One region of the Streptomyces sp. CB09001 genome, then DNA from elsewhere that is predicted to be linked to it. Evidence: riboswitches for the same ligand, from Rfam matches in the RefSeq annotation. Region 1 holds a riboswitch; each other region holds the start of a gene.
The links. A riboswitch is a leader RNA that binds a small molecule or an ion and turns the genes downstream of it on or off. The one in region 1 is predicted to bind cyclic di-AMP.
Positions count from the first base shown of each region.

Region 2: linked by a shared signal. The riboswitch ahead of C4J65_RS21080 (C40 family peptidase) and the one ahead of C4J65_RS02795 (C40 family peptidase) in region 1 are both predicted to bind cyclic di-AMP.
Region 3: linked by a shared signal. The riboswitch ahead of C4J65_RS20080 (transglycosylase SLT domain-containing protein) and the one ahead of C4J65_RS02795 (C40 family peptidase) in region 1 are both predicted to bind cyclic di-AMP.
Region 4: linked by a shared signal. The riboswitch ahead of C4J65_RS17660 (M23 family metallopeptidase) and the one ahead of C4J65_RS02795 (C40 family peptidase) in region 1 are both predicted to bind cyclic di-AMP.

Region 1 covers NZ_CP026730.1:568,503-573,227, forward strand. Annotated here, with positions in the region: gene C4J65_RS02780 (ATP-dependent Clp protease proteolytic subunit) at 1-359, shown strand, start outside; gene C4J65_RS02785 (hypothetical protein) at 367-675, shown strand; cyclic di-AMP (ydaO/yuaA leader) riboswitch at 1,218-1,281, shown strand; gene C4J65_RS02795 (C40 family peptidase) at 1,317-1,790, shown strand; gene C4J65_RS02800 (ATP-binding protein) at 1,761-2,273, opposite strand; gene C4J65_RS02805 (helix-turn-helix transcriptional regulator) at 2,490-3,350, shown strand; gene C4J65_RS02810 (DUF397 domain-containing protein) at 3,372-3,602, shown strand; gene C4J65_RS02815 (8-amino-7-oxononanoate synthase) at 3,645-4,725, opposite strand, start outside.
Region 2 covers NZ_CP026730.1:4,496,745-4,501,469, forward strand. Annotated here, with positions in the region: gene C4J65_RS21065 (C40 family peptidase) at 1-177, opposite strand, end outside; gene C4J65_RS21070 (hypothetical protein) at 486-839, shown strand; gene C4J65_RS21075 (tellurite resistance/C4-dicarboxylate transporter family protein) at 817-1,833, opposite strand; gene C4J65_RS21080 (C40 family peptidase) at 1,861-3,039, opposite strand; cyclic di-AMP (ydaO/yuaA leader) riboswitch at 3,046-3,227, opposite strand; gene pcrA (DNA helicase PcrA) at 3,481-4,725, shown strand, end outside.
Region 3 covers NZ_CP026730.1:4,306,603-4,311,327, forward strand. Annotated here, with positions in the region: gene C4J65_RS20075 (HAD family hydrolase) at 273-1,082, shown strand; gene C4J65_RS20080 (transglycosylase SLT domain-containing protein) at 1,120-1,611, opposite strand; cyclic di-AMP (ydaO/yuaA leader) riboswitch at 1,616-1,784, opposite strand; gene C4J65_RS20090 (polyprenyl synthetase family protein) at 2,460-3,470, shown strand; gene C4J65_RS20095 (outer membrane lipoprotein carrier protein LolA) at 3,787-4,725, shown strand, end outside.
Region 4 covers NZ_CP026730.1:3,807,103-3,811,827, forward strand. Annotated here, with positions in the region: gene C4J65_RS17645 (dihydrofolate reductase family protein) at 34-1,164, shown strand; tRNA gene C4J65_RS17650 (tRNA-Met) at 1,235-1,308, shown strand; gene C4J65_RS17655 (PP2C family protein-serine/threonine phosphatase) at 1,494-2,720, shown strand; cyclic di-AMP (ydaO/yuaA leader) riboswitch at 2,945-3,100, shown strand; gene C4J65_RS17660 (M23 family metallopeptidase) at 3,112-4,155, shown strand; gene C4J65_RS17665 (aldo/keto reductase) at 4,292-4,725, shown strand, end outside.

The sequences.
Region 1 (4,725 bases):
ACGTAGCCACGACCTGCCTCGGGCAGGCCGGTTCGTCCGCCGCGGTGCTGCTGGCGGCGGGCACGCCCGGCAAGCGCGCCGTCCTGCCGGGCGCCCGGGTGGTGCTCCACCAGCCGGCGCTCACCGAACCGGTGCGGGGGCAGGCGAGCGACCTGGCCGTCCACGCGGAGGAACTGGTCCGCGTCCGCGCCCGCCTGGAGGAGATCCTCGTACGGCACACCGGCCGCACTCCCGAGCAGGTGACCGCGGACATCGAACGGGACACGGTCCTGGACGCCCGACAGGCGCTGGAGTACGGGCTGGTGGACCGGATCGTGCCGGGCCGCAGGACCCCGCCCGCCCCGTCCGGCGCCAGGTGATCCGCCCGTGCTGCCACCCGAGTTGCCGCCGCTGCCCGCCCTGACCCGGGCCGAGGCCGAGGTCATCGATCGCTATCTGGACGTCGTCGACCTGCTCGGACGCATCAACCCGGGGCGGGACGGCGACACCTACCGCGGGCTGCGGGCCGCCCAGGCACTGGTCGGCAAGGCGGCGGCGCTGCGTGACGCGCTGGCGCTGATGCACCGGCGGGGCGAGACGGAGGTGCACGCCGCCACCCTGGCCCGGGCGCTGCGCGTACTCGACGGCGAGCGGCGGACGGCGCGGCTCGGCCTCCCGCCCGCTTCCGAGAGTTGAGCACCTCGAACCCAGACCCGTCACATCCAGACCCATCACATCCAGACCCATCACATCCGGACCCATCACATCCGGACCCATCACATCCGGACCCATCACATCCGGACCCATCACATCCGGACGCATCCGGACCGGGACGAAACGGACCAAACGACGTACCCCCTTTCGGCGTAGGAACACCTCCGATTCGCGACCGGTCGAAGTTGCGGCACCCGTGCGCTCCGCCCGTGCCGCACACCACTGCGCCGCTGGTCCCGGGGCCGTCACCGCTCGCGGCGGCACTTCGAACAGGAGGCGTCGACCCGAACGGGCGAGTGGCACGTAACAACACAAAGGGCACGTTCCGTTGGGAATTCCCTTCAGGACGGGACAAGATCCGTGACTGACGACAAGCCCCCGCCGCAGCGGCGGGGCGGTCCGGGCGGACGCCGAGTCCTGCCGCCGTCCGGACGACCGGTCGCAAGGGAAGTGGATCGGCAGGAGTGGAGGACCCGAGCACGACGGGTCGCCGGCACGGCCGCCTCCGCGGGAGGCGCCGGGCTCAGCGGTCCTTGGGGTGAAGCCGCACACCGCGGCCGGGCAACTTCGCCAGCCCGAATCCGACAGGTCATCCTTCACAGGCGGCTGACGAAGGGTTGCGCATGTCCGCGCTCAATCGTGTCCCGTCGCTGATGGCCCGTGCCGGTACGGCCTCGGCTCTCACCCTCGCCGCCGTGGGCGGCTCCGTCGTGGTCCCCGGTGTCGCCTCCGAGGCGGCCGCGGCGAGCCATGCGACGAAAGCCCTCAAGATCGCGGCCTCCAAGAAGGGCGCCCCGTACCGCTGGGGTGCCACGGGTCCTCACCGGTTCGACTGTTCCGGCCTGACCCTGTACTCGTTCAAGAAGGCCGGCAAGAAGCTGCCCCGCACCGCGGCCCAGCAGTACAACAGGACCAGCCGTGTCTCCGTGCGGAACCGCAAGGCCGGAGACCTCGTGTTCTTCCACTCCGGCAGCAGCGTCTACCACGTCGGCATCTACGCCGGGAAGGGCAGGATCTGGCACGCGCCGAAGACCGGCGCCGTGGTGCGCCTGGAGAGGATCTGGACGTCAAGCGTCTGGTACGGCCGGGTCAAGTAGCCCGCCCGCGGGGGTGGTGGCGTTCTGTCCCGCCGTCACCCCCGCGGGCGCGGCCGGTCCGCCCGGGGGCGCCCAGGGCAGTTCGATGGAGACGGTCTTGCCGCCCTCGCGGGTGGGCCTGACCCTCAGCCTGCCGCCGCACTCGGCGGTCAGCCAGCGAATGATCACCATGCCCCGCCCGTTGTCCTGCTGGACGGCGGCGGGCAGACGCTTGGGGAAGCGCGGGTGGCTGTCGGTGACACCGAGACGCAGCCGCTCGTCGCGGTCGAGAACGAGGTCCACCGTGAAGGTGGGCGACTGCCCGAACGTGTGCTGGACCGCGTTGGTCGCCAGTTCGGAGACGATGAGCCGCACCGTGTCCGCCAGATCGGCGTCGCCCGGCAAGCCCCACTCCGCCAGGGTGCCGACCACGTAGGTCCGCGCGGCGGCCACCGAGGCGGGATCGCTCGGCAGAGTGACGGATGCTTCCAGATGGTCTGCCATGGCGACGTCGTCCCTTTCTCACGGGACCGCAGGCCCGACACGGAGCGGATGGTTCGAGTACGGTCCCGGACTGGTGCTTCACCGCCAGACTGCCATCACCAGGCCCATGAAGGGCGGCGATCCACCAAGATATGCATATATCTGTCGCTCGAAGCGGTGAACTCTGCGACGGCAGAGCGTATTTGGGCGGCTCATAAGGAGTAAGGGAGTTGTCCCATGCAGCACGGTCCCGTGGTGCGCCGCCGCAAGCTGGGCGCGGAACTGCGCGCCCTGCGCACGTCGGCGGGCATCACCAGCGGCGAGGCGGCCCGGCTCGTGGGCTGGCACCAGTCGAAGGTCAGCCGGATCGAGACCGGGACGAGCGGGGCCAAACCGGCCGACGTGCGGTTACTGCTGGACGTCTACGGCGTGGCCGACGAGCAGCTGCGGGGGCTGCTGGTGATGCTGGCGCGGTCCGAGGACGCCGGGGGGCGCCACCACTGGTGGCACGCCTACCGCGGGGTGCTGCCCCCGACGTACCGCGACTTCATCAGCCTGGAGTCGCAGGCCAGCGCGATGCGCACGCTGGAGACCACGGTGGTGCCCGGCCTGCTCCAGACGCCGGAGTACGCCCGCGCGGTGACGCGGGCCGCCGTGGACGGGATGCCGGCGGAACGGCTGGACACGCTGGTGGAGGTCCGGCTGGCCCGGCAGGACGTGCTGCGGGGCGAGCCGCCGCTGGAGCTGAGCGCGGTCCTGGACGAGGCGGTGCTGCGCCGGGAGGTGGGCGGGCCCGGGGTGATGGCCCGTCAACTGGCCAGACTGGTCGAGGCGGCGCAGCTCCCCCATGTCCGGCTCCAGGTTCTGCCGTTTGCCGCCGGGGCGCACATCGGTGTCACCGGCCCTTTCGTAATCTTCTCCTTTTCGAGCACTTCTGATCTGGACGTGGTTGTTCTCGACCACTTGACGAGTAGCCTGCACCTCGAACGGAAAGAAGACCTAGAGGCCTATACCGAGGCCTTCAACGCCCTTCTGATCCATGCCCTTTCGCCCGAGGACTCGTTGGACTTCATCGCCGCGACCGCGGCAGGCGCGTAAGGAGGCACCATGTCAGGCTCCATGTCCGAAGATCCCCGGAACATCCCTGTCAGCACCGATATGACCGGTGTGCGGTGGCTGCGCAGCAGCTACAGCACCGGAGCGAACAACTGCGTGGAGACCGCCCGCCCGTCGGCCGGCCCCCGCGCCGGACTGCTCGCCGTGCGCGACTCCAAGAACCCGGCCGGACCCGCCCTGCTCTTCTCCCCCGGGAGCTGGACGGCGTTCACCGCCGGCGTCGGCCGCGGCTGACCGCGCCGGACACCGGACGACGCACGGCCGTGTCCCGCCGACTCATGGCCGCGTTTCGCCGATCACCCGTACAGCGCGCTCGATCTGTTCCCCGGAGAGGTCCCCGCGAGCGGTCAGCCTGAGCCGTGAGATGCCGTCGGGCACGGAAGGAGGGCGGAAGCAGCCCACGGACAGGCCGGCCGCCCGGCAGTCGGCCGCCCACCGCACGGCCTCCTCCGGGGAGGGTGCGCGCACCGAGACGACCGCGGCGTCCGGACGTACCGCGTCCAGACCCGCGGCGGTCAGGCGTGCGTGCAGTTCGGCGGCGACGGCTCTGGCCCGCGCCGCCCGTCCCGGCTCGCGGCCGAGCAGTCTGAGCGCCGCGAGGGCCGCCCCCGCGGCGGCGGGGGCGAGCCCGGTGTCGAAGATGAACGTGCGGGCCGCGTTGACCAGGTGGTCGACGACCCGGGCGGGGCCCAGCACGGCGCCGCCCTGGGCGCCGAGCGACTTGGACAGCGTGACGGTCACGACGACGTCGTCACGGCCCGCCAGTCCCGCCCCCTGCGGGGCACCCCGGCCTCCCTCACCGAGGACGCCGAGACCGTGGGCGTCGTCGACGACCAGTCCGGCGCCGTGTTCCCGGCACGCTTCGGCGAGCGCGCTCAGGGGCGCGGCGTCGCCGTCGACCGAGAAGACCGTGTCGGAGACGGCCACCGCGGGCCCCTCGTGCGTCGCCAGCGCCTTGCGCACGGCGTCCGGGTCGGCGTGCCCCACGACCTGCGTGGTGCCGCGGGCGAGCCGGCAACCGTCGATCAGCGAGGCGTGGTTGCCCGCGTCGGAGACGACGAGGCTGCCGTGCGGTGCCAGCGCGGTGACCGCGGCGAGGTTGGCCGCGTAACCGGAGGAGAAGACGAGCGCGGCCTCGAAACCGCAGAGCTCGGCGAGTTCGCGCTCGAGTTCGGCGTGCAGTGCGGTGGTGCCGGTCACCAGCCGGGAGCCGGTCGCGCCGCCGCCCCAGGTCCGCGCGGCCGAGGCCGCCCCTTCGACGACCTCCGGGTGCCGGGCGAGGCCCAGGTAGTCGTTGCTCGCCAGGTCCAGCAGCGCCGACGCCGCCGGGCGGGGGCGCAGAACCCGCACGAGTCCG
Region 2 (4,725 bases), 3.9 Mb from region 1:
CTCCTGGTAGAGCTGGTCCACCTTGGCCCTGACCTGTGCCGCCGTCGGCTGCGGGTCGGCGTGTCCGGTGCCGCCCAGACCCGTCGCGGTGGCCGCCCCCGCCAGGGTGATCGTGGCCGCCGTACGGGCTCTGCCGCCGCCCTTCGCGCGCTGTCGCGGCCTGCGGTGCGTTCCCACCTGCGATCCACGTCCTTCCGTACGACTCGACTCCGGCCGACGCCGGGTCGGCTCCGGTCCGTTCCGGCTGCCTGGGCCAGGACGCTAGGCGCGTCGGTAACGGTCCGGTGACGGGATGCGCGGAAGTGGCGGCAGGGGATCAGGCGGCGACCGTATGTGATCGTCGCGCGCTCCGAGGCCCGGCGTCTTCACGCAGGGTGATGACCGATATGCCGGACCGGGGGCGGATGGGGGACGTGAGCTGTTATGGGAGCGCCGGGGCGGGCCGGTGTCCGTGCGGTTCCGGCCCCTCATTAGGCTCCGGCCCCATGGACGTACTCATCCACCTCTTCGTCGGCCTGCACGTCATCGGCATCGCCGCGCTCCTCGGCGGCTTCCTGACCCAGATGAAGGCGATGGGCCAGGGCACGGCCCGGTTCACCCCCGCGATGCTGCACGGGGCGCTGACGATGCTGGTCACCGGTGCCGTCCTGGTCGGCCTCAACCAGGCCCAGGACTACTCCGTCGACAACGTCAAGATCGGCGTGAAGCTCGCCGTGCTGATCGTGATCCTCGGCCTGGTCTACGTGAAGCGCGACGACGAGAAGGTGGACAAGCCGCTGTTCGGCCTGGTGGGCGCGCTGACGGTGGTGAACATCTTCATCGCGGTGCTGTGGACCTGACCGTCGCCCCGGAGCCCTCGCCCGCGGACCGCAGCCCGGCCCGGGCCCGGCCGACCGCCCCCGCCGCGACCGCCAGCCACCCGGCCACCGCGATCCACAGCAGCGCCCGGCCCGGCGCGTCCAGCCACGGGACGTCGACGACGGCGGCCACCGACAGCGTCGCCGCCGCCGTCATGCCGAGCGGGAAGACGGTCGACCAGCGGCGCACGTCGTAGCGCAGGCGGGGCCAGACGATCTCGGCGGCCAGGAGCACGGCGTACCAGGCGAGGTCGAGCGTGAGCAGGAAGACGGTCACGTCGTGCAGGACGGCCTGGTCGTCGGCGTTCCACAGGTACATTCCGGTCCCGGCCGCCGCGAGCAGCTTGGCACCGGCGAGCGCCGAGATGGCGAGCGCGCCGCCCGCCACCCAGTGGTCCCCGGAGCCCCGGGCCACCTGCCGCAGGTCGAAGCGGAACAGCGCGATCAGGTAGAGCACGATCCCCAGCCAGAACGGCACCAGCGCCGCATGCGCCAGCCACGGCGTCGAGGTGGCCGCGGCCAGCGTGGCGGCGAGCACGGTGAGCCCCTCCGTGGCCACGCAGCCCAGGAACACCGCCCCGGGCATCCTCCGCCCCCAGTGCCGCACCACCAGGAACAGCAGCCACGGCCACAGCAGGGCCGCCAGCGCCAGCAGCACCGCCGCCAGGAGCGACCAGCCGAGCAGGGAGAAACGGGTGCCGAGCACGGTCGTCGCGGCGACGGCGGTGAGCGCGCCAGGCGTCCCGGCCCGCTTCACCCACTGCGCCCGGTCGGCCAGCAGCAGGTAGACGAAGTTCGCCGCCAGTATCAGCCAGGCGCCGCAGGCCAGCGCCAGGGCGATCCGGGACAGGACCTCGCGGCCCGTCAGGTGCAGCGCGACCGACACGATGCCGGTCGCCATCACCGCGGCCCCGGCCGCCGGTGGGCGCTGCGCCCACCAGGCGCGCAATGCGGAGGGATGGGTGGCCGATGACATGCGCCCGATGCTAAAGACCCTCGCCGATCAGGCCGGGCGCACCACGCTGTAGATCGACGACTCGCCGTCGTAGAAGATCGACTCCTCGCGGACGTACGCGCCGGGCTTCGGGGCGTGGATCATCATGCCGTCGCCGATGTACAGGCCGACATGGCTGATGTCGTCGTAGAAGAAGACCAGGTCACCGGGTTGCGCCTGGGAGACGGAGACGGTCGTGCCGGCGTTGACCTGGTCGTAGGTGACGCGCGGCAGCGTCACGCCGGCGGCCTTCCAGGCGGCCTGGGTGAGGCCCGAGCAGTCGTAGGAACCCGGTCCCGTGGCGCCCCAGACGTACGGCTTGCCGATCTGGGCGCGGGCGAAGGCGATCGCCTTCTCGGCCTTGGTGCCGGTCGAGGTGTCCGGCGTCGACGAGTCCGAGGACTCCGACGAGCCGGTGCCGCCGGATCCGGAGCCGGTCTCCTGCTGGGCGGCCTCCCGACGCTTGCGCTCGGCCTCCTCCTGCGCCGCCTGCTGCTTCGCCAGCTCGGCGGCCTTGCGCTCGGCCTCCTCCTGCTTCTTCCTCTCGATCGCCGCGAGCCGGGCCTTCTCCTCGGCGGTCAGTTCCGAGAGCAGCTCCCGCGCGGTGGCCAGCTTCTTCTGGACGGTCGACTTGGCCGTCTTCAGATCGGTCTGCGAGTCGGTGAGCGTGTCGAGGCTCTCGGTGGCCTCCCGGCGCTTCTTCATCGTCTCGGACTGCTGCGTGACGTAGTCGTCGACGGCGGTCTTCTGCCGGCCGGTGAGCCGGTTCATCAGCTGGTTCTGGTCGAAGTAGTCCTGCGGCGAGTCCGCGAGCAGCAGCGTCGCGGTCTCCGGGACCGAGGCGCCCGTGCGGTACTGGGCGGAGGCGAAGGAACCCAGCTCCTCGCGCGCGTCGTTGAGCCTCTGGGTGCGCTGGGCGACGTCGTCGAGGAGGGTGTCGACCTTCTTGCGCTGCTTGGTGGTCTTCTCCTTGGCCGCGTTGTACTTCTCGGTCGCCGACCCGGCCTGGCGGTAGAGGTCGTCGACCTTCTTCTCGACCTCCTCCAGGGTCGGCCGGTCGTCCGACGGCGTGGCGTTCGCCGTCTGGGACAGCAGCGCGACGGAGGTGAGGGCCGCGGTGGCGAGGGCCGGGGTCCGTATGCCCGCGACGCGGGTACCGGTGGGGCGCGACTTGCGGTGCGACGCCAAGGAGGCGACTCCTTCCAGTGCTCCGCCTACCGGGTTAGCTGTCGGGTTCGGGCGGTGGTTCGGAAGGGTTGCCCTACGGCGTGACCGTCCCTCGTCGAGGACGGTACGGCCGATTCACCCCAAAGTTCTCGGTTGGGTCCCCGGCTCCGGGTGCCGTGCGGGCACGTCGGACTCGGCGGAGGCCGCGCGGCCCGGCGAGGTTCGCCGGAGGGGGTCGAGCGGCCTGCCCCGCACCGTAGCCAACTCGTGTGGCCGCTGTGAAGGTTGGTGGGTGATATGCCCGATACATTTTCGTGACCTTCTGTGCGGGCGTCACCGGGCGGTCGTGGGCGTCACTCTTCGTGGTCCCGCTGGTCGCAGGGCGTGCCCGTGCTGGAGGGTGCCGGGCATTTTCCGGGGTGGCACCGGGTTGTCGGTGGGGCGCCCTAGACTCGGAGAGCGATGAGCAGCCTCTTTGACGACAGCTTCCTGGCGAGCCTCCAGACCCCCCGGGGTCACGAGGAGGAACCCCCGCCGCCCGAGGACGATCACGGACCGGAGCCGGTCCCGCACGATCTGTTCGGCGGGAAGTTCGACGCGCCCCCGGACCGGGACACCCACTACCGGGACGGCGCCCCGCGCCCCGCCCTGGACGCCGCCGCGCTCCTGGAGGGGCTGAACGAGAACCAGCGCGCCGCCGTCGTCCACTCCGGCTCCCCGCTGCTCATCGTGGCCGGTGCCGGCTCCGGCAAGACCCGCGTGCTCACCCACCGCATCGCCCACCTGCTGGCCGAGCGGAGCGTCCACCCGGGCCAGATCCTCGCGATCACCTTCACCAACAAGGCCGCGGGCGAGATGAAGGAGCGCGTCGAGCAGCTCGTCGGCCCGCGCGCCAACGCGATGTGGGTGATGACCTTCCACAGCGCGTGCGTCCGCATCCTGCGCCGCGAGTCGAAGAAGCTCGGCTTCACCTCGTCGTTCTCGATCTACGACGCCGCCGACTCCAAGCGGCTCATGGCGCTGGTCTGCCGCGACCTGGACCTCGACCCCAAGAAGTTCCCGCCGAAGTCCTTCAGCGCCAAGATCTCGAACCTGAAGAACGAGCTGATCGACGAGGAGGACTTCGCCGGGCAGGCGGCCGACGGTTTCGAGAAGACCCTCGCCCAGGCCTACGCCATGTACCAGTCGCGGCTGCGCGAGGCGAACGCCCTCGACTTCGACGACCTGATCATGACGACGGTCAACCTGCTGCGCGCCTTCCCGGACGTCGCCGAGCACTACCGCCGCCGCTTCCGGCACGTCCTGGTCGACGAGTACCAGGACACCAACCACGCGCAGTACGCGCTGGTGCGCGAGCTGGTCGGCGTGGCTTCGGAGCACCCCGTCGACGTGCCGCCGGAGGCCGAGGTGCCGCCCGCCGAGCTGTGCGTGGTGGGCGACGCCGACCAGTCGATCTACGCCTTCCGCGGGGCCACCATCCGCAACATCCTCCAGTTCGAGGAGGACTACCCGGACGCGACGACGATCCTGCTGGAGCAGAACTACCGCTCCACCCAGACCATCCTCAGCGCCGCCAACGCGGTCATCGAGCGCAACGAGTCCCGCCGCCCCAAGAACCTGTGGACCAACCAGGGCAGCGGCGCGCAGATCACCGGGTACGTCGCCGACACCGAGCACGACGAGGCGCAGTTCGTCGCCGACGAGATA
Region 3 (4,725 bases), 3.7 Mb from region 1:
GTTCTCGGGGGAGGGGCCTTCGACGGCAGGCGCGCCTCCCCGGTCAAGCCCCCCTGAACAAAAGGAAGTACCGCGGGAGGGTGGGCAGCGCCCCATCCCGATGCCAACCGGGGCACAGGCCCTGAATCGGCTTTAGCCGATGATGTGTCAGGATCCGGACATGATCGGGCGTCCTCGTGCAACCCCGTGCGGGTTCGAGCGCACTCGTTACGCCCTCGTTCGGAAGCGGTCACGGGTGAGTCCGGCGGGTGCGGTGTCCGTATTCTCTGATCATGGACCGCACCGCATACTCACTCGTCGCCACCGACCTGGACGGCACGCTGCTCCGAGGCGACGACACCGTCTCCGACCGGTCGCTGGCCGCGCTGGCGCGGGTCGCCGGTGCCGGTGCGCGGCACCTGGTGGTGACGGGACGGCCGGCACCCAGGGTGCGCCCCCTCCTCGACCGGCTCGGCTGCACGGGGCTCGCGGTGTGCGGACAGGGCGCGCAGGTGTACGACGCCGGCGCGCACCGGATGCTGTGGTCGGTCACCCTGGACCGGGAGCTGGCCGAGACCGCGCTCGGCAAGATCGAGGCCGAGGTGGGCCAGGTGCACGCCGCCGTGGACCAGGACGGCGTCGAGGGGCTGACGCTCATCGAGCCGGGCTACCTGATGCCCCACCCGACGCTGCCCGCGGTGCGCGTCGAGCGGCGTGAGCAGCTGTGGTCCACGCCGATCAGCAAGGTGCTGCTGCGCCACCCCGAGCTGACCGACGACGAACTGGCGGCGACGGCTCGCGCGGTGGTCGGTTCGCTCGCGACGGTCACCATGTCGGGGCCCGGCACGGTGGAGCTCCAGCCCTGCGGCATCACCAAGGCCACCGGCCTGGCGCTGGCCGCCGAGCACCTGGGTCTGGAGCGGCGGCGGACGATCGCCTTCGGGGACATGCCCAACGACATCCCCATGTTCCATTGGGCGGCCCACGGTGTCGCCATGGCCGGCGCCCACCCCGAACTCAAGGCGGTGGCCGACGAGGTCACCACGACGAACGAGGACGACGGCGTGGCCGTCGTCCTCGAGCGGATCTTCGGTACCTCTTGATGCGCTACCGCTTGGTGCGCTGCCGCGGCGGCGCGGCTCAGTACGCGCTGAAGACGTTGTCCATCGAGCCGTAGCGGTCGGCCGCGTAGTTGCAGGCGGCGGTGATGTTGGCGACCGGGTCGTACGGGTCCCAGGAGGTGCCCTCCACGTGGTACGCCTGGAAGGTCGGGTCGATCACCTGGAGCAGACCCTTGGACGGGGTGCCGTTGATGGCGTTGATGTCCCAGTTGTTGATGGCGAGCGGGTTGCCGGAGGACTCACGCATGATGTTGCGGTGAATGCCCTCGTAGGTCCCGGGGATGCCGTGCTGGGCCATGATGTCGAGCGACTCGCGGATCCAGCCGTCGAGGTTGTCCGGGTAGGCCGTGGCCGCCGTGGTGGCGGTCGTGGCGGCGGCCGGGGTGGCCGCGGAAGCGGTGGTGGCGCCGATGAGCGGCAGCGCGAGCACCGCGGCACCGGTGCCGGCGACGGCGAGCTTTCGGGCGAGGCGGCTGGTGCGGGCGTGACGGTTCTGACCGTTGGCAGACATGCGGTGTCCCTCTCCTTACGCCTACGAGGTGAGCTGTCGGGTTCGGGCGGGGAGGTGCCCGGCCGTGCCCTGACGGGTACGGCTTCACCCCGAGCCGCTCCGGTGGTGACCGGTGCGGCGACTTACCTGGGTCCCCCGCTCCTGCCTGCGAGTTTGTTGGGTGGATGACTGTGCGACGGGCGGTGGCAGGATTCGGCGTCCACCCGACAGGCCGGGAACGTATGCGAGAGCACATGTCCGGAACAAGTGCAGGAATCACCCAACATGCCTGTTGACCTTGGTCTGACGTCTTTGGGGCCCTTGATCCTTTGCTGTTGCCAATCCCCAACTGGCTTGCGGGGCAAAGGGAGGGCACAGGTTTCGGTGGGGTTGCCTGCGGGGCGCCCGGAGTGAGCCAACTCACTGGCTTCAACAAGCACGGCAAATAGGGCATTAACCCCAACTAGGAGCCAACCGGCCGCGGGTGGGGACGGCTTCGGGTGTCGAGCGGGGAGGGGAGGGAAGCGGGGAGGGGGAGGAGGTGGGGAAGGGGGCGGGAGAGGGGTGGGTGCGTCTGTCGGGTGACGTTCTCGAAGTGCGGGCCGTTGGGAGGAGTGATGGGATCTTCGGTGGCGGCTCCGGCCCGTTCGCCCTCCGGCTCCGGCTCGTCCCCTCTGGCGATATCAATCAAAATCTGCTCATATCACCTGATCAAAAACATACCGTTCATGATCCGATACCGACCAGCCTGTAACGGTGGGCGCTAGCGGTGATCGAAACGTGACCGGATACGCTGACTTGAGTGGTGGCAGCGACCTATCGACAAACCAGGTAATCGCCAGTAGACACCAGCAGACAGGAGACCCCTCGTGACCGTCGTCGGGCCGTTCGGGCTGAGCGTGCGGGACCAGGCTCTGGAAGCCGATGTCCAGGCCGGATTGGTTGCTGTCGAGGAAGGGTTGCTTGAGGCAACCAAAAGCGAGGTGCCGTTCATCACGGAGGCCGCCCAGCACCTGGTGCGGGCCGGCGGGAAACGGTTCCGGCCGCTGCTGGTGATGCTCTCGGCCCAGTTCGGAGACCCCTACGCCCCCGGGATCGTGCCCTCGGCCGTGGTCGTGGAGCTGACCCACCTCGCCACGCTGTACCACGACGACGTGATGGACGAGGCCGCCGTGCGGCGCGGGGTGTCCAGCGCGAACACCCGCTGGGGCAACTCGGTCGCGGTCCTCACCGGCGACTTCCTGTTCGCCCGAGCCTCCCAGATCCTCGCCGACCTCGGTCCCGAGGCGGTCCGCGTCCAGGCCCTCGCCTTCGAGCGGCTGGTCACCGGTCAGATCCTGGAGACGGCCGGCCCGCAGGACGGCCGCGACCCGGTCGACCACTACCTGGACGTGCTGGGCGGCAAGACGGGCTCCCTGGTGGCGGTCTCCTGCCGGTTCGGCGCGATGATGTCCGGCGCCGACGAGACGGTGGTGGACGTCCTCACCCAGTACGGCGAGCGGCTCGGCGTCGCCTTCCAGCTCGCGGACGACGTCCTGGACATCGCCTCCGACTCCGACGAGTCCGGCAAGACGCCCGGCACGGACCTGCGCGAGGGCATCCCCACCCTGCCCGTACTGCGGCTGCACGAGCGGGCGGCCCGGCTGGGGCTCGCCGAGGACATCGCGCTGTGCGAGCTGCTGGACTCCGACCTGAGCGACGACGCGCGGCACGCCGAGGCGCTGCGCCTGCTGCGCGCCCACCCCGCGCTGGAGCAGGCCCGCCGGGACACCGTCCGGTACGCCGAGGAGGCCCGGGCCGCGCTGGCCCCGCTGCGGGAGTGCGATGCGAAGGCCGCGCTGGTGGAGCTGTGCGACGCCGTGGTCCACCGGGCCGGCTGACCGCCCCCGGCGGTCCGTCGCCGCCTCCACGGCCAGTGGTCGGCCCCACGGTCCGTCGCTGTCTCCACGGCCAGTGGTCGGCCCCACGGTCCGTCGTCGGCCCCTACGGGCCGGAGGAGTCGGCACCCCTGCGTGTCATCCCGCAGGAGTAGGCGGAGTTGAGCCCGCGGTCTGACGCGTGTGCTCCGGCGATTTGGTCAGATGGACACCACGGAAAAACACCAATCCTCACCGATTCGGGTGAGAATGGCGGCTCACGGGTGAACGAGTGCGAGGTCGCGAGACAGCCGCCGCCGACGACGGAGGTAGGGCACACATGGCACCGATCGATTCCGACGACAACACGACCGCCGGGGAGGGCGAGGAGCTGCGGGCCGGACGGCGCAAGGCCGCGCGGTACGTCGTCCCGGTCGCGGTGATGGGAGTGGCGGCCGCGACGATCGGGCTCGTCCCCGCACTCGCCGACTCCGGGGACCCCGACCTGCCGAAGGTCACCGCGGAGCAGCTCATAGAGAAGATCGCCAAGTCGGACGTCCAGCAGCTGTCCGGCACGGTGCGTATCAACACCGACCTGGGTCTGCCGGACCTCGGCGGGCTGGAGAGCGGCCTGATGTCCGGGATGTCCGGAGGTTCGGGCTCCGGCGACGACGAGGGCTCCGCCGCCGACCCGTCGGCCAAGCTCACCGAGCTGGTGTCCGGCAGCCACACCTTGCGCGTCGCGGCCGACGGCCCCGACCGGCAGAAGCTGTCCCTGCTGGAGAACGCCGCGGAGTACAGCCTGATCCACAACGGCAAGGACGTCTGGGGCTACGACAGCCGGTCCAACGAGGTCTACCACTCCACCGCCGCCGGCAGCGCCGAGCGGCCGGAGAAGGACGTGTCGGGCCAGGACGTGCCGGCCACCCCGAAGGACTTCGCCGACCAGGCGCTCAAGGCGGTCGACGACACGACGTCGGTGACCGTCGGCGGCACCGCGCAGGTGGCGGGCCGGGACGCCTACCGCCTGGTCGTCGAGCCCAAGCAGGACGGGTCCACGGTCGGCGCGATCACCGTGGCCGTGGACGCCGAGACCGGCACGCCGCTGAAGTTCACCCTGACCCCGGCGAGCGGCGGCGCCGCCGTCGTGGACGTGGGCTTCACCAAGGTCAGCTTCGCCAAGCCGGACGCGTCGACGTTCGACTTCATGCCGCCCGAGGGGGCCAAGGTCACCGAGGCCGACGAGGCCGGCGAGCGGGCCAAGGTCCCGGAGCGCGGG
Region 4 (4,725 bases), 3.2 Mb from region 1:
CCCGCCGCCCGTCTGCCTCCCGGAGTGCCACCCATGCCCCTCCCCCACGTCCTCCTCTCCGCCGCCGTCTCCCTCGACGGATACCTGGACGACACCGGCCCCGAACGGCTGCTGCTCTCCAGCCCCGCCGACTTCGACCGGGTCGACGAGGTGCGGGCCTCCGTGGACGCGATCCTGGTCGGGGCCGGGACGATCCGGGCCGACAATCCGCGGCTGCTGGTGAACTCGGCCGAGCGGCGGGCGGCCCGGGTCGCGGACGGCAGGGCGGAGTACCCGATCAAGGTCACCGTCAGCGGCGGCGGCGAGCTGGACCCGGCGGCGCGGTTCTGGCACACGGGCGGGGACAAGGTGCTGCTGACCACGGACGACGGTGCCCGGCGGGCCCGCGCGCTCGGGATCGGTGCCGACGTGGTGTCCCTGGGGCCGGACCTCGACTGGCGGGCGGCGTTGGAGTACCTGCACGACCGGCGGGGCGTGCGGCGGCTCATGGTGGAAGGGGGCGGGACCGTCCACACCCAGTTGCTCCAGCAGGAACTCGCCGACGAGCTGCAGCTCGTTCTCGCGCCGCTGCTGGTCGGGGACCCGGCCGCACCCCGGCTGTTCGGGCCCGGTGCCTACCAGGGCGGGCGGCTGCGGCTGATCGGGACGCGGCGGATCGAGGACGTGGTGCTGATGCGGTACCTGCCGACCGCACCCGGCACCGGTGACCGCGTCGCCGCCGCCGACCGGCACTGGCTGCGGCTCGCCTGCGAGCTGGCCGAGCTGTGTCCGCCGTCGGACACCGCGTTCAGCGTGGGGGCGGTCGTCGTCGCCGCCGACGGGAGCGAGCTGGCACGGGGATACTCGCGGGAGGGCGGTGATCCGGTCGTGCACGCCGAGGAGGCCGCGCTCGCCAAGGTGGACCCGGAAGACCCGCGGCTCGCCCGCGCCACCGTCTACAGCAGCCTGGAGCCCTGTGCCCGCCGGGCCTCCCGGCCCGCCCCGTGCGCCCGGCTGATCCTCGACGCGGGGGTGCGCCGGGTCGTCACGGCCTGGCGGGAGCCGGACACCTTCGTGGCGGGAGCGGACGGCAGCGGGGTGCTCACCGCCGCGGGTGCCGCCGTCGTCGTACTGGCCGAGTACGCGCAGCGGGCGAAGGCACCCAACCGTCACCTGGAGGGGTAGGGAGAGCGGGGCGCGGAGATACCGATGTGCATTCCGCCCCCGGGATGACGTACAGTGGTGAACACAACGACGCGGGGTGGAGCAGCTCGGTAGCTCGCTGGGCTCATAACCCAGAGGTCGCAGGTTCAAATCCTGTCCCCGCTACTGAAGGCCGAGGGCCGGAATCCGAAAGGGTTCCGGCCCTCGGTGCGTTTCCGCAGGTGCCCCGTGTCATCCGGTCGGCCCCTCACCGCTCGCCGCCCGTCCCCGCCCCCGGAACCCTGGAGTGCGGGACGGCAAGCGGCGCGGACGCGCGGGGCGGCGGGAGACGAGTGGTGCGGCCAGGTGACGTGGACGACGAGGGAGCGGCCGCCAGAGCCGGTGGCCGGCTCCCCGGCGATCCCGTACCCGACCCGGGTCTCGGGCTCGGCGACGAGGCGCTGCCCGTGCCGCCCTCCGGGCCACCGCCAGCCCGGCGGACCGGGTACGGGCGGGCCTTCGTGCACGCGCTCCCCGTGCTGCTGATCGTCGTCGCCATCCTGTACGACATCTTCACCCCGAGATACTTCACCGCCGGGCCCCTCTACACGGCCGCGCCCCTGATCGCCGCCCCGCTCTACTCGCGGCGCGGCACGGCGCTCACCGGCGTCGCCGTGGTCGCCGCGGTCATCGGGCTGCAGCTCGGCAAGGGCGTCATCCACTACGTCGACTCCCTCACCGAGCTGATCACCATCGCCACGGTCGCCGTACTCGCCGTCCTCGTGAACGGCATGGTCCGCCGCAGCAGCGAGCGCCTCGTCTCCGTCCGTGAGATCGCCGAGGCCGCCCAGCGCGCCGTCCTGCCCGAACCCGCCGAGCGGATCGCGGGCTTCGAGATCGCCGTCTGCTACGAGGCCGCGCAGGCCGACGCCTTCATCGGCGGCGACCTGTACGCGGTGCAGGACAGCGCCCGCGGCGTCCGGCTCATCGTCGGGGACGTGCGCGGCAAGGGCATGGGTGCGGTGGCCGCCGTCGCCGTCGTGATCGGCGCGTTCCGGGAGGCGGCCGAGCAGGAGGCGACGCTGGAGGCGGTGGCACAGCGCCTGGAGCGGGCGCTGGCGCGCGAGGGCACCCGACGCGACGGACTGGACGCCTTCGAGGGCTTCACCACCGCCGTCCTCGCCGAACTCCCGCACGGCGGCGGCACCGTCCGCATCGTCAACCGCGGCCATCCGCCGCCCCTGCTGCTCTACGGCGACGGCACCCTCGGCCCGCTGCCCGCCCACGAGTCGGCGCTGCCGCTCGGCATGGGCGAGCTGGGAGTGTGGCCCGACCGGGCGGAGGAGGCCCCCTTCCCCGGCGGGGCCACACTGCTGCTCTACACCGACGGGCTGACCGAAGCCCGGGACGCGAAGGGCGAGTTCTACGATCCGCAGGCGCGGCTGACCGGCCGCGTCTTCCCGCATCCGGCGACCCTGCTCGCCACCCTCGCCGAGGACGTGCGCCGGCACTCCGGGGGCGGCATGGCGGACGACATGGCACTGCTCGCCGTCCGGCGCCCCCGGCGCGGTGATCATGATCATTGTCACGAGCCGTGACAGCGCGACCCCCCTCCGCATAACAACTGATACACCGTCAGAAGAAACTGGCGCGAGAGGGAATACCGAGGCCGGGTCAACTCGCCCGGTTTTCACCGGTCGTGAGGCGTACGTCCCGGCCGTATTCGGTAATGATCAAGAGGAACGGCTTGGAATCGGAGCCTCGCGTCTATTAACGTTCGATAACGCAGCGCGGTCGTCCCAGCCGTCACAGAAGGCGGCTCCGTGCGCACGCGCCGAATCCCGCAAGGGAACCGGGGAACCACCACATTGGGGTGAATCGGGCGTATGCCGCCGTGGAAAACGGTCGGCAGACACCCGTAGGAGACCTTCCTGCTCCGAACCCGTCAGCTAACCCGGTAGGCGAAAGGAAGGAAAGGAGTACGCCCACGTGGCGTCCAACCGGCCTGCCCCCGAGGCCCCGTCCGCGCCCAGTGGGCACGGCACCGACACCTTCGGCTACGACGGCTACCGCACCGAAGAGGGCCCCTGGGAGGAGTGGAATCCCACCGCGGAATCCATCCGCCCCGTACGCGGCCGGCACCGCGTGGCCAAGCAGCGCGGCGGACTCGCCCGCAGCTCCACCGTCCTCGGCGTCGGTGTCATAGCCGCCGTCGGAGCGGGCGGCATGGCCAGCGCGCAGACCGGCAAGCCGCCGGTGTCCATCTCCATGCCGGACCTGCCGAACGTCGGCTCGCTCCTCCCCGGCGACGACGAGAAGTCGGAGCCCGAGGGTTCCGCCACCCCGCTCAGCGGCATCACCCAGGCCGTCGCCGCCGACAGCGCGGAGAAGACCGGCACCACCGGCGCTGGTGAGTCGCTGCGGGCCCGGATCATGGCGCAGGCCGAGCAGCAGCAGGCGCAGGTCGAGACCAAGGCCGCCGCCGAAGCCGCCGCCGCGGCCGAGAAGAAGGCCGCGGAAGCCGCCGCCAAGGCGGAGAAGGAGGCCGAGGAGAAGGCCGCCGCCGCCAAGAAGAAGGCGGAGGAGGAGGCCGCGAAGAAGGCCGAGGCCGAGCGGCTCGCGAAGCTGGCCAAGCAGTTCACGCTGCCGACCTCCTCGTACACGATCTCCTCCACGTTCAACCAGGCCGGCTCCCTCTGGTCCTCCGGCCACCACACCGGCCTCGACTTCGCCGCCCCCACGGGCACGCTGCTCAAGGCGGTGCACAGCGGCACCATCACGTCGGCCGGCTGGGACGGGTCGTACGGCTACAAGACGGTGCTCACCCTCGACGACGGCACCGAGCTCTGGTACGCGCACCAGTCCTCCATCAACGTCAGCGTCGGCCAGCAGGTCACCACCGGCGACGTCATCGGCCGTGTCGGCGCCACCGGCAACGTCACCGGCGCCCACCTCCACCTCGAGGTGCACACCGACGGCGGCACCGGCATCGATCCGATGGCCTGGCTGCAGAGCAAGGGCCTCACCCCCTGAGCCACCCCGCCCACGACGCGCCCCGCCGATCCCCGGCGGTCCTGACGGCGACCCCCCGACGTCAGGGCTGCCGGTTTGCGGGGATTTTGCGTGCCTGCCGGAATCGCCCGCTCCGGCGCGGTCGTTGAGTCCCTACATGACTTCTCTGCGCAAGCTCGGCTCCTCCGACCTCGAGGTCTTCCCCCTGGCCCTGGGCGGCAACGTCTTCGGCTGGACCGCCGACCGAGACCGGTCCTTCGCCGTCCTGGACGCCTACACGGCGGCCGGCGGCAACTTCGTCGACACCGCCGACTCCTACTCGGCGTGGGTCGACGGCAACAGCGGCGGTGAGTCCGAGACCGTCCTGGGCGAGTGGTTCGCGGCCCGCGGCAACCGTGACGACGTCGTCCTCGCCACCAAGGTCAGCCAGCACCCCGAGTACCCGGGCCTGTCCGCCGCGAACATCAGGGCCGCGGCCGACGCCTCGCTGCGCCGCCTGGGCACCGACCACATCGACCTGTACTACACCCACTTCGACAAGCCCGAGGTGCCGGTCGAGGAGATCGTCGGCGCGCTCGACGAACTGGTGAA